2 regions of the Actinoplanes sp. NPDC026670 genome follow, and region 2 is predicted to be linked to the other one. Evidence: riboswitches for the same ligand, from Rfam matches in the RefSeq annotation. Region 2 holds a riboswitch; the other holds the start of a gene.
What was found. A riboswitch is a leader RNA that binds a small molecule or an ion and turns the genes downstream of it on or off. The one in region 2 is predicted to bind cyclic di-AMP.
Positions count from the first base shown of each region.

Region 1: another riboswitch for cyclic di-AMP. It lies ahead of AB0E94_RS23590 (transglycosylase family protein); the one in region 2 lies ahead of AB0E94_RS05015 (hypothetical protein).

Region 1 is NZ_JBEZXU010000024.1:31,918-35,862, reverse strand. It holds gene AB0E94_RS23605 (beta-galactosidase) at 1-598, shown strand, start outside; gene AB0E94_RS23600 (GNAT family N-acetyltransferase) at 576-1,079, opposite strand; gene AB0E94_RS23595 (type II CAAX endopeptidase family protein) at 1,177-2,145, shown strand; cyclic di-AMP (ydaO/yuaA leader) riboswitch at 2,416-2,590, shown strand; gene AB0E94_RS23590 (transglycosylase family protein) at 2,589-3,134, shown strand; gene AB0E94_RS23585 (phosphotransferase) at 3,215-3,945, shown strand, end outside.
Region 2 is NZ_JBEZXU010000003.1:309,649-313,593, forward strand. It holds gene AB0E94_RS05010 (hypothetical protein) at 1-974, opposite strand, end outside; cyclic di-AMP (ydaO/yuaA leader) riboswitch at 979-1,112, opposite strand; cyclic di-AMP (ydaO/yuaA leader) riboswitch at 1,320-1,457, shown strand; gene AB0E94_RS05015 (hypothetical protein) at 1,462-2,490, shown strand; gene AB0E94_RS05020 (ABC transporter ATP-binding protein) at 2,516-3,286, opposite strand; gene AB0E94_RS05025 (ABC transporter permease) at 3,279-3,945, opposite strand, start outside.

The DNA.
Region 1 (3,945 bases), on a different contig from region 2:
GGTGGCCCCGATCCTGCACCTGGTCCCGGCCGCGTTGAAGCAGCGCCTGGAGGACTATGTGGCGGGCGGCGGCCACCTGGTGACCACCTACTTCTCCGGGATCGTCGACGAGTTCGACCACGCCTGGCTCGGCGGTTACCCGGGCGCGCTGCGTGATCTGCTCGGCATCCGGGTCGAGGAGTTCGCGCCACTGCTCGACGGCGAGTCGGCGCCACTGTCGAACGGCGCGATCGGCACGCTCTGGTCGGAGCGGGTCGAGGTGACCGACCCGGCGACGAAGGTGCTGGCCGCCTACACCGGTGGCGGGGCGGCCGTCACCCGCCGCGAGGTGGGTGCGGGCTCTGCGGCGTACATCTCGACTCGTTTGCGGCCGCAAGGCCTGCTCTTGATCCTCGACGACCTGCTGATCCCGGCCGGGGTGACCAGCGAGCTGCCGCCGGACCTGCGTGGCAGGGTGGAGCTCGCGGTCCGCGGCCCGGCCCGTTTCCTGATCAACCGAACCACCGACCCGGTCGACCTGTCCGCTGTGGCCGGCGCGCCGGAGACGCTGCCGGCCCGCGGTGTGGTGGTGCTGATCAGCCCCGATACTCGCGGATGACGTCGTCGCCGGCGCGGCCGGTCTCCACGAAACCGGTCTTGGCGGCGACCGCGGCCGACGCGTGGTTGTCCGGGTGGTGCCGGATGATCAGGCGCTCGATGCCCGGCAGCGACAGGGCCACCCGGGTCAGGACGGTCACTGTGGCGGTCATCCGGCCCCGGCCCGCCCACGGGGTCCGCAGCCAGTAGCCGATCTCCAGGATGCCCGGGCCGGGTTCGGTCATCAGGCCGACCGCGCCGATCAGGTCACCGACGGCGGTGAACAGCGCATAGTTGAACTCGGTGCCGGCCGTCCAGTTCGCCACCGACCGCTCGGTGAAGGCGCGGGCCTCGGCCAGGCCGTAACCGGGGGTGGCGAACGGCAGGAACGGCGCGAGTTCGGGCTGCGACTCCTGGACGGCGGCGGCCAGTTCGGCCGACCATTCCGGTTCCCATCGTTTGAGGACCAGATCACCGGCATTGATCATCTCGGGTGGTTCCATGATCGGTATTCTGCCGGACACCTATATCTCAGGTTAGGTGCCCGAATCCGGCTGCGGCCAGATCCGCCGGGACGCCCCGGTCGGAAGACTCATCGGCATGACGATTCCTCCGCCGTCCGGTATCCCGTACCACCGTCTCGCTCGTACCGCCGCTCATCGTTGGTGGCGGTTTCCGCTGGGGACGCTCTTCATCGTCGCCGTCGTCTTCGCGGCGATGATCGCCTTCGTGATCTTCACCGAGATCTTCGGCCGCCCGGGCGGGCCGGACGGCATGGCGACGCTCGGCGCGCTGCCGGACCTCGCGCTCGGCTTCCTGTCGATCGCGGTGGCCCTGCCGGTGACCATGGTGGCGGCCTTGTGGATCCAGCGGCGGGCGCCCGGGACGCTGTCGTCGGTGGCCGGGCGGATCCGGTGGCGATGGCTCGCGGTCTGTCTCGGCGTCGCCACCGTGACCATCATCCTGTTCCTGGGCGGGATCACCGGGCTGTCCGTGCTCACCGGGGAGGACGCCGGGCTCGACGATCCGCTGGCCGGCTGGGGGCCGTTCCTGGTGTCGGCGGCGGTGCTGCTGGCCGTGGTGCCGTTCCAGGCGGCCGCCGAGGAGTACCTGTGCCGGGGCTGGCTGTTGCAGGGCCTGGGCGCCTGGCTGCGTGGCCCGTGGCTGCCGATCCTGGTGCAGGCGGCGGTGTTCGCGGCGCTGCACGGCTGGGGGACGCCGTGGGGTTTCGCCGACCTGATGCTCTTCGGCGCGGTGGCCGGGTGGGTGACGGTGCGGACCGGCGGGCTGGAGGCGGCGGTCGCCCTGCACGTGATGAACAACCTGCTCAGCACGTTGGTGGCGGCGGCGTTCGGGCAGCTGGCCATCGACGAGACGGCGGCTGACATGCCGTGGCAGGGGTTCGCGGTCGACGTTCCCATTCTGATCGGGTTCGCCGCGGTGATCATCTGGCTGGCGGGCCGGCGGCGGCTTCCCGCGGCGACGCCGATTGTCGTCTATCCGACCGTGGCCTACGGCCCGTGGCGGCCGGCGCACGCCGAGGACGGCGCCGCGGCGGGCATCCGATGACGGCGCGCCGAGGGCCGTCCGGCGTCCGGCGAAGGCCGTCCGGTTTCCGCTCCGAGGGGCCGTCCGGCTGCCCGGCCGAGGGTGCCCGTCGCCCACTGAGGCGGCAAAAGTCGCCATGAAAAGTCTCATAAACGCTGTTTCGGAAATTTCCGGGCGCTAACAAGATCAAACCGGGCAAATACTGAGAAGAACGTCACTATCGAGGGCCGTGAGCTTGGCTTGCGGCCCTTCGTCATGGTTACCGTCGGGCCGTCCCGCGACGCGGGCACTGTGGACGGACCGCCGAGTCCTGCCCCCGTCCACAGACTCGATGGGAGGGCAGGAGCGGGGGACCCACTTTTTGCGGCGCGCGGGATGCGCGCCTTGGGGTGAAGCCGTGTGCACGCGGCCGGGACGATCTTCCCGAACCCGACAGCTCACCTCGCAGGCGTGGAGGATCATCCATGTCTGGTAGTAGACGAATCCGCCTTGCCCTGGTTCTGGCGACCGCCGGAATCACCGGAGCCGGCGTCCTGCTCGGCCCGGCCACCCCGGCTCAGGCCGCGCGTCAGGTCAACTGGGACGTCGTCGCCAAGTGCGAGTCCGGCGGCAGGTGGCACATCAACACCGGAAACGGGTACTACGGCGGCCTTCAGTTCAGCCGCAGCACGTGGAAGTCGAACGGCGGCGGGAAGTACGCCCCGACCGCGGACAAGGCCACCAAGGCCCAGCAGATCGCCATCGCCAACAAGCTGCACGCCAAGCGCGGGCTGAGCCCGTGGCCGGTCTGCGGCAAGAAGGCCGGTGTCTACAAGACGACGAAGTCGACGACACCGAAGAAGAAAGCGAAGGCCACCGGCAAGACCTATGTGATCAAGTCCGGCGACACCCTGGCCTCGATCGCGAGGAGATACAAGGTCAAGGGCGGCTGGCGTACGCTCTACGCGTTGAACAAGAACACGCTCCGCAGCCCGGCCCTGATCTTCCCGGGCCAGCGCATCCGCCTCTGACCGAAGTCCTGCCGCCCGGCGTGCCAGGTGCGCTCGGACTCGGACCGGTCACCGGCTGCGTGCCGATCACGCTCGGCCTGATGAACCAGAACTGGCGCGTCGAGACCGCGTCCGGGGTGTATGCCGTCAAGCGACTGCACGACGCCACCCCGGACGCGGTCCGCCGCCAGCACGAGCTCTTTCCCGCCCTGGCCGTACACGGTCTGCCGGTGCCCACGCCGTCCCGGCTGGCCGAGGTGGACGGTCACTGGTATGCCGCAGGCCCGTGGCTGCCCGGCGAACACTGCGGCGACCTGTCCGTACCGGCCGCCCGGAACCTCGGCGACCTGATCGGCCACCTGCACCACCGGCTGAGCGAGGCCCTGCCCGCCGTTCCGCCGGAGCTCCACGACGAGCCACCACTCGTCCCGTTCGCCTTCGCCGAGTTGACCCGCCTCGGCAGCGCCGCCGCGGCCGGGTCGACCGACTTCGACGCCTTCGCCGTCGCTGAGATCAGCCGCCGGCTGCGCCTGCTGGCCGACCTGGCCCACCTGCCGCCCCGCCCCGGCCCGGTGCGCCCGGCCGGCTGGACCCACGGCGACCTCAACCATCTCAACCTGCTGTTCACCGGCGACCGCTGCACCGGAGTACTCGACTGGGATCGTCTGGGCGTCCGTCCGTACGGCCTGGAGGTCCTGCGTACTGCCGTGATCCTGTTCGCGGTGGGGCGCGGTGACGATTCCACCGGGGTCGACCTCGACCGGCTGGCCGCGTTCGTCGCCGGGTATCGCGGCCGGATCGACATCAGCGCCGCCGAACTCCGCGACGCGGC
Region 2 (3,945 bases):
CACCCGTTGGCAGGGAACCAGATCTGCTTGTTCCAGATCACGTAGTAGATCCCGAGCGCGTCGGCATTACGCACCAGGAACGCCATCAGGTTGTTGCCGTACCGGAATTCCTTGTCGGTGTCGAACGTCGAGAACCCGGACTTCTGCAGCGACCAGTCGCAGGCGCGGCCCTTGGGATGCTCGAACGGCCCACCGTCGCGATGGCAGCCGACGAAGTTGCTGAAGCCGGCCTTCTTGACTTCCTTGTACATGTGCAGCGTGCGCTTGGTGACGCAGCCGTTCGTGGTCGGGTCCTTCTCGGTGCAACCCTCGGCCGAGAAGCCACCGCTGGAGTTGCGGGGCGCCGGAGCGGCCTCCGGGGAGTCGGCGACCACGAGGCCCTTGGTGACACCCTTGCCGCCGACCAGGGCGAGCGCGTCGACCGCGGCGTCCTTCTGCTTCTTCATCGCGGCGGCGTCCTGCTGCTGCTGCTTCACCTCGGCGTCGAGCCGGACCTTGCTCTCGGTGATGGTCCGGAGTGCCTCGTTGAGCTCACGCAGCTTGGCGTCGTGGAGCCGGTTGATCTCCTCCAGGGAGACCGCCTTCTCCAGGAAGTCGCCCGAGGAGTTGGCGTTGAGCAGGTAACCGATCGAGCTCAGGTTGCCCGTCATGTACTGCTCTTTGGCGATCTTGTCGACCTCGGGGATCAGCACGTCGCGCCGGGCCTCGGCCTGCTTGATCTGGCTGGCCAGTTGAGCCTGGGCCTTCACCGACTTCTGCACGGCCGCCTTGGCGGACACGTAGCGCCGGTTCGTGTTCTCGATCACATCGGAGAGGATTGCGTCTCCGTCGCCACCGTTCTGCTCCTGCTCTTGAGCAGTGGACGACGAGCCGCCGGGCTCGGCCGAAGCCGGAGCCGCGGGTGCCGCGAGCATCACGACAGCCACCAGCGGCGCCAGGGCGTGTATCAGCCACCGGCGGGGACTTGCGGTCATCAACAGTTCCTTCCGTGTCACCGCCGACCGAGTTAGCTGACGGGTTCGGGACGGAAGCAATCCCTACCGCAAACTGCGGATACACCCCAGTGACCTGGTTCCCCGGCTCGCCTTTCGACGATTGGGCGGCGGCCTGCCGGCAACTCGGGGGCGGTGCCGTCCTGGCAGGACCGGCGGCCAGTTTACCCGAGATATCGCCGTGGATCAGACCCTGGGAACGGCCAAAAGTGTTACGTCGCAACGACTATCCGTAATTGTTGTCACCGCTCGTGTCGAGGCCATTGCGGGGCGTACGAGAACTGTCGATCTGTCGATCGAGTGGGTATGGTCGGTGCGGTTCCCGTACGGGAGCCGCCGCCTAATCGCCGTTATCGGCGAGCCGGGGAACCAATATTCCCTGGGGTGAATCCGCTCACCAGCGGTAGGGATTTCCTTCGTCCCGAACCCGTCAGCTAACCCGGCCGGCGGCCGACGGAAGGAAATTCCTGTGCAGCAGAACACTGCGCGGCGATTAGCGGCGTTGCTGGCGCTGCTCGTCGCCGCGTGCGGACTGGCCGTCGCCCCGACGCCGGCCACCGCGGCCCCCCGGCTGCTCGCCGCCCCCGGCGACTCCGGTGACGACGGTGAGGGCGGCTCCGCGTCACTGATCGAGAAACTCGAGAAGGCCTCCAAGGGTTTCGTGGAGGCGAAGGCCAAGCTGAAGACCTCCAAGGAACAGCAGGCCAAGCTGACCGCCGAGCTGAAGAAGCTGGACGGCGAGCTGGGACCCCAGCAGGACCGGCTCGACCTGCTCGCCACCCAGGCGTACACCGCGGGCCGGGGCGGGCCGATGGCCGCGCTGCTCAGCTCCGACTCGGCCGAGGGCTTCCTGGGCCGGGCCGAGACGCTGGCCCTGGTGGCCGCCGACCAGAACCGGGCGATCGAGGATCTCAAGACCACCCGCGACACCCAGCAGAAGGCCAAGGACTCCATCGACATCGCCATCAAGGACCAGCAGAAGCAGGTCACCGTGATGGCGAAACAGAAGGAGCAGGCCGAGGCGGCCCTGAAAGCGGCGAACCAGGGCGCCGACGCCAGCTCGTCGTCCGACGGCGGTGACAGCGAGGACGCGTCGCCCGGTCCGAGCGGCACCAGCTGCAACCAGACCGACCCGACCGGGACCGGCGGCTGCGTGACCGCGACCCTCCTGCACGCCTACAAGGAGGCCCGCGCCGACGGCTTCACCAGGTTCACCAAGTGCTGGCGGGAGCAGAACAGCGGCGAGCACCCCAAGGGCCGGGCCTGCGACTTCTCGGCCGAGAAGGGCACGTTCGGCGGCGACGCCACCGGAGCCGACAAGACGTACGGCGACAACCTGGCGAACTACTTCATCAACAACGCCGACAACCTGAACGTGCTCTACGTGATCTGGTACCGCCGGATCTGGCTACCGAGCAGTGGCTGGAAGTCGTACAGCGGGGCGGGCGGAGACCCGTCCAGCGACCACACCAACCACGTGCACCTGTCGGTCAACTAGCCCGGCGCCGGAGGAGTGCGGGGCCTCACCTGCGGGTGAAGGCCTCGTACTCCTTCATCACCTCGGAGGTCGCGCCGTCGGCCCGGATCTCGCCGGCCTCCAGCCAGATGCAGCGCTCGCAGGTGTCCCGGATCGACTGCTCGCTGTGGCTGACCAGGAACACCGTGCCCGCCTCACGGCGCAGCTCGCGGACCCGCTCCTCGCTGCGCTTGCGGAATTTCGCGTCACCGGTGGCCAGCGCCTCGTCGATCAGGAGCACGTCGTGCTTCTTCGCCGCGGCGATGGAGAACCGGAGCCGGGCCGACATGCCCGAGGAGTAGGTCCGCATCGGCAGTGACGAGAAGTCGCCCTTGTCGTTGATGCCGGAGAACTCGATGATCTCGTCCCGTTTCGCCTGTACCTCGGCCGGCGACATGCCCATCGCGAGGCAGCCCAGTTCGACGTTGCGGTCGCCGGGCAGCTCGTTCATCAGGGCCGCGTTGACGCCCAGCAGGGACGGCTGGCCAGCCGCGAAGATCGCGCCGCTGGACACCGGCAGGAGCCCGGCCACCGCGCGCAGCAGGGTCGACTTGCCCGAGCCGTTGGTGCCGATCAGGCCGATCGCCTCACCCTTGTACGCGACGAAGCTCACACCCTTGACCGCGTGCACCTCACGGATGTTCACGTTCTTGCTGCGGGTGGTGAGGCGCTTGAAGCTGGCGAGCGGGCTGGCGCTGACCGAGCCGGCCTGGTGGATCTTGTAGACGATGTGGGCCTCGTCGGCGATGACGGTGGGGATGCGCTCAGTCTCAGCCACGGCCGTAGCCCTTCTCTCCGCGCCAGAAGTACAGGTAGCCGAGGACGCCGACGACCAGGCTCCAGACGGTCGCCTGAATCCACAGCACGGTCGGCGGGTTGGCCAGCGTCGCCTCCTTGAGCAGCGCGTGCCGCGCCAGCTCGATGAAGACCAGCAGCGGGTTGGCCTCGACGACCTCGAGCTTCCAGCCGCTCAGCACGTCCTTGAACTTGGAGACCGGGTAGAGCACCGCCGAGCCGTACAGCCAGAACCGCATGACGAACGGGATCAGCTGCTTGACGTCGCGGACCTTCGAGCCGTAGCGGGCGATGAACAGGCCCAGGCCCAGGTTGAAGATCGAGTGCAGGAGCAGCAGCGGCAGCAGGAGCAGCCACTCGAAGGTGATCGGCTCACCGGTGATCAGCACGATCCCCATCAGGACGAACAGCGCCACGATGAAGTTGCGGATCTCGACCAGGGCGGCCGACAGCGGCAGGCTGGCCCGGGGGAAGTGCAGTGCCCGGATCAGGCCGAGGTTGCCGGTGATCGCGTTGGCGCCGGTCTGGACCACCGACTGGGTGAACTGGAAGACGAAGACACCGATGCAGAGGTACGCGATGAAGTTCGGTACCTCACGATGGCCGCCGAGCACCACGCCGAAGATCACGTAGTAGACGCCG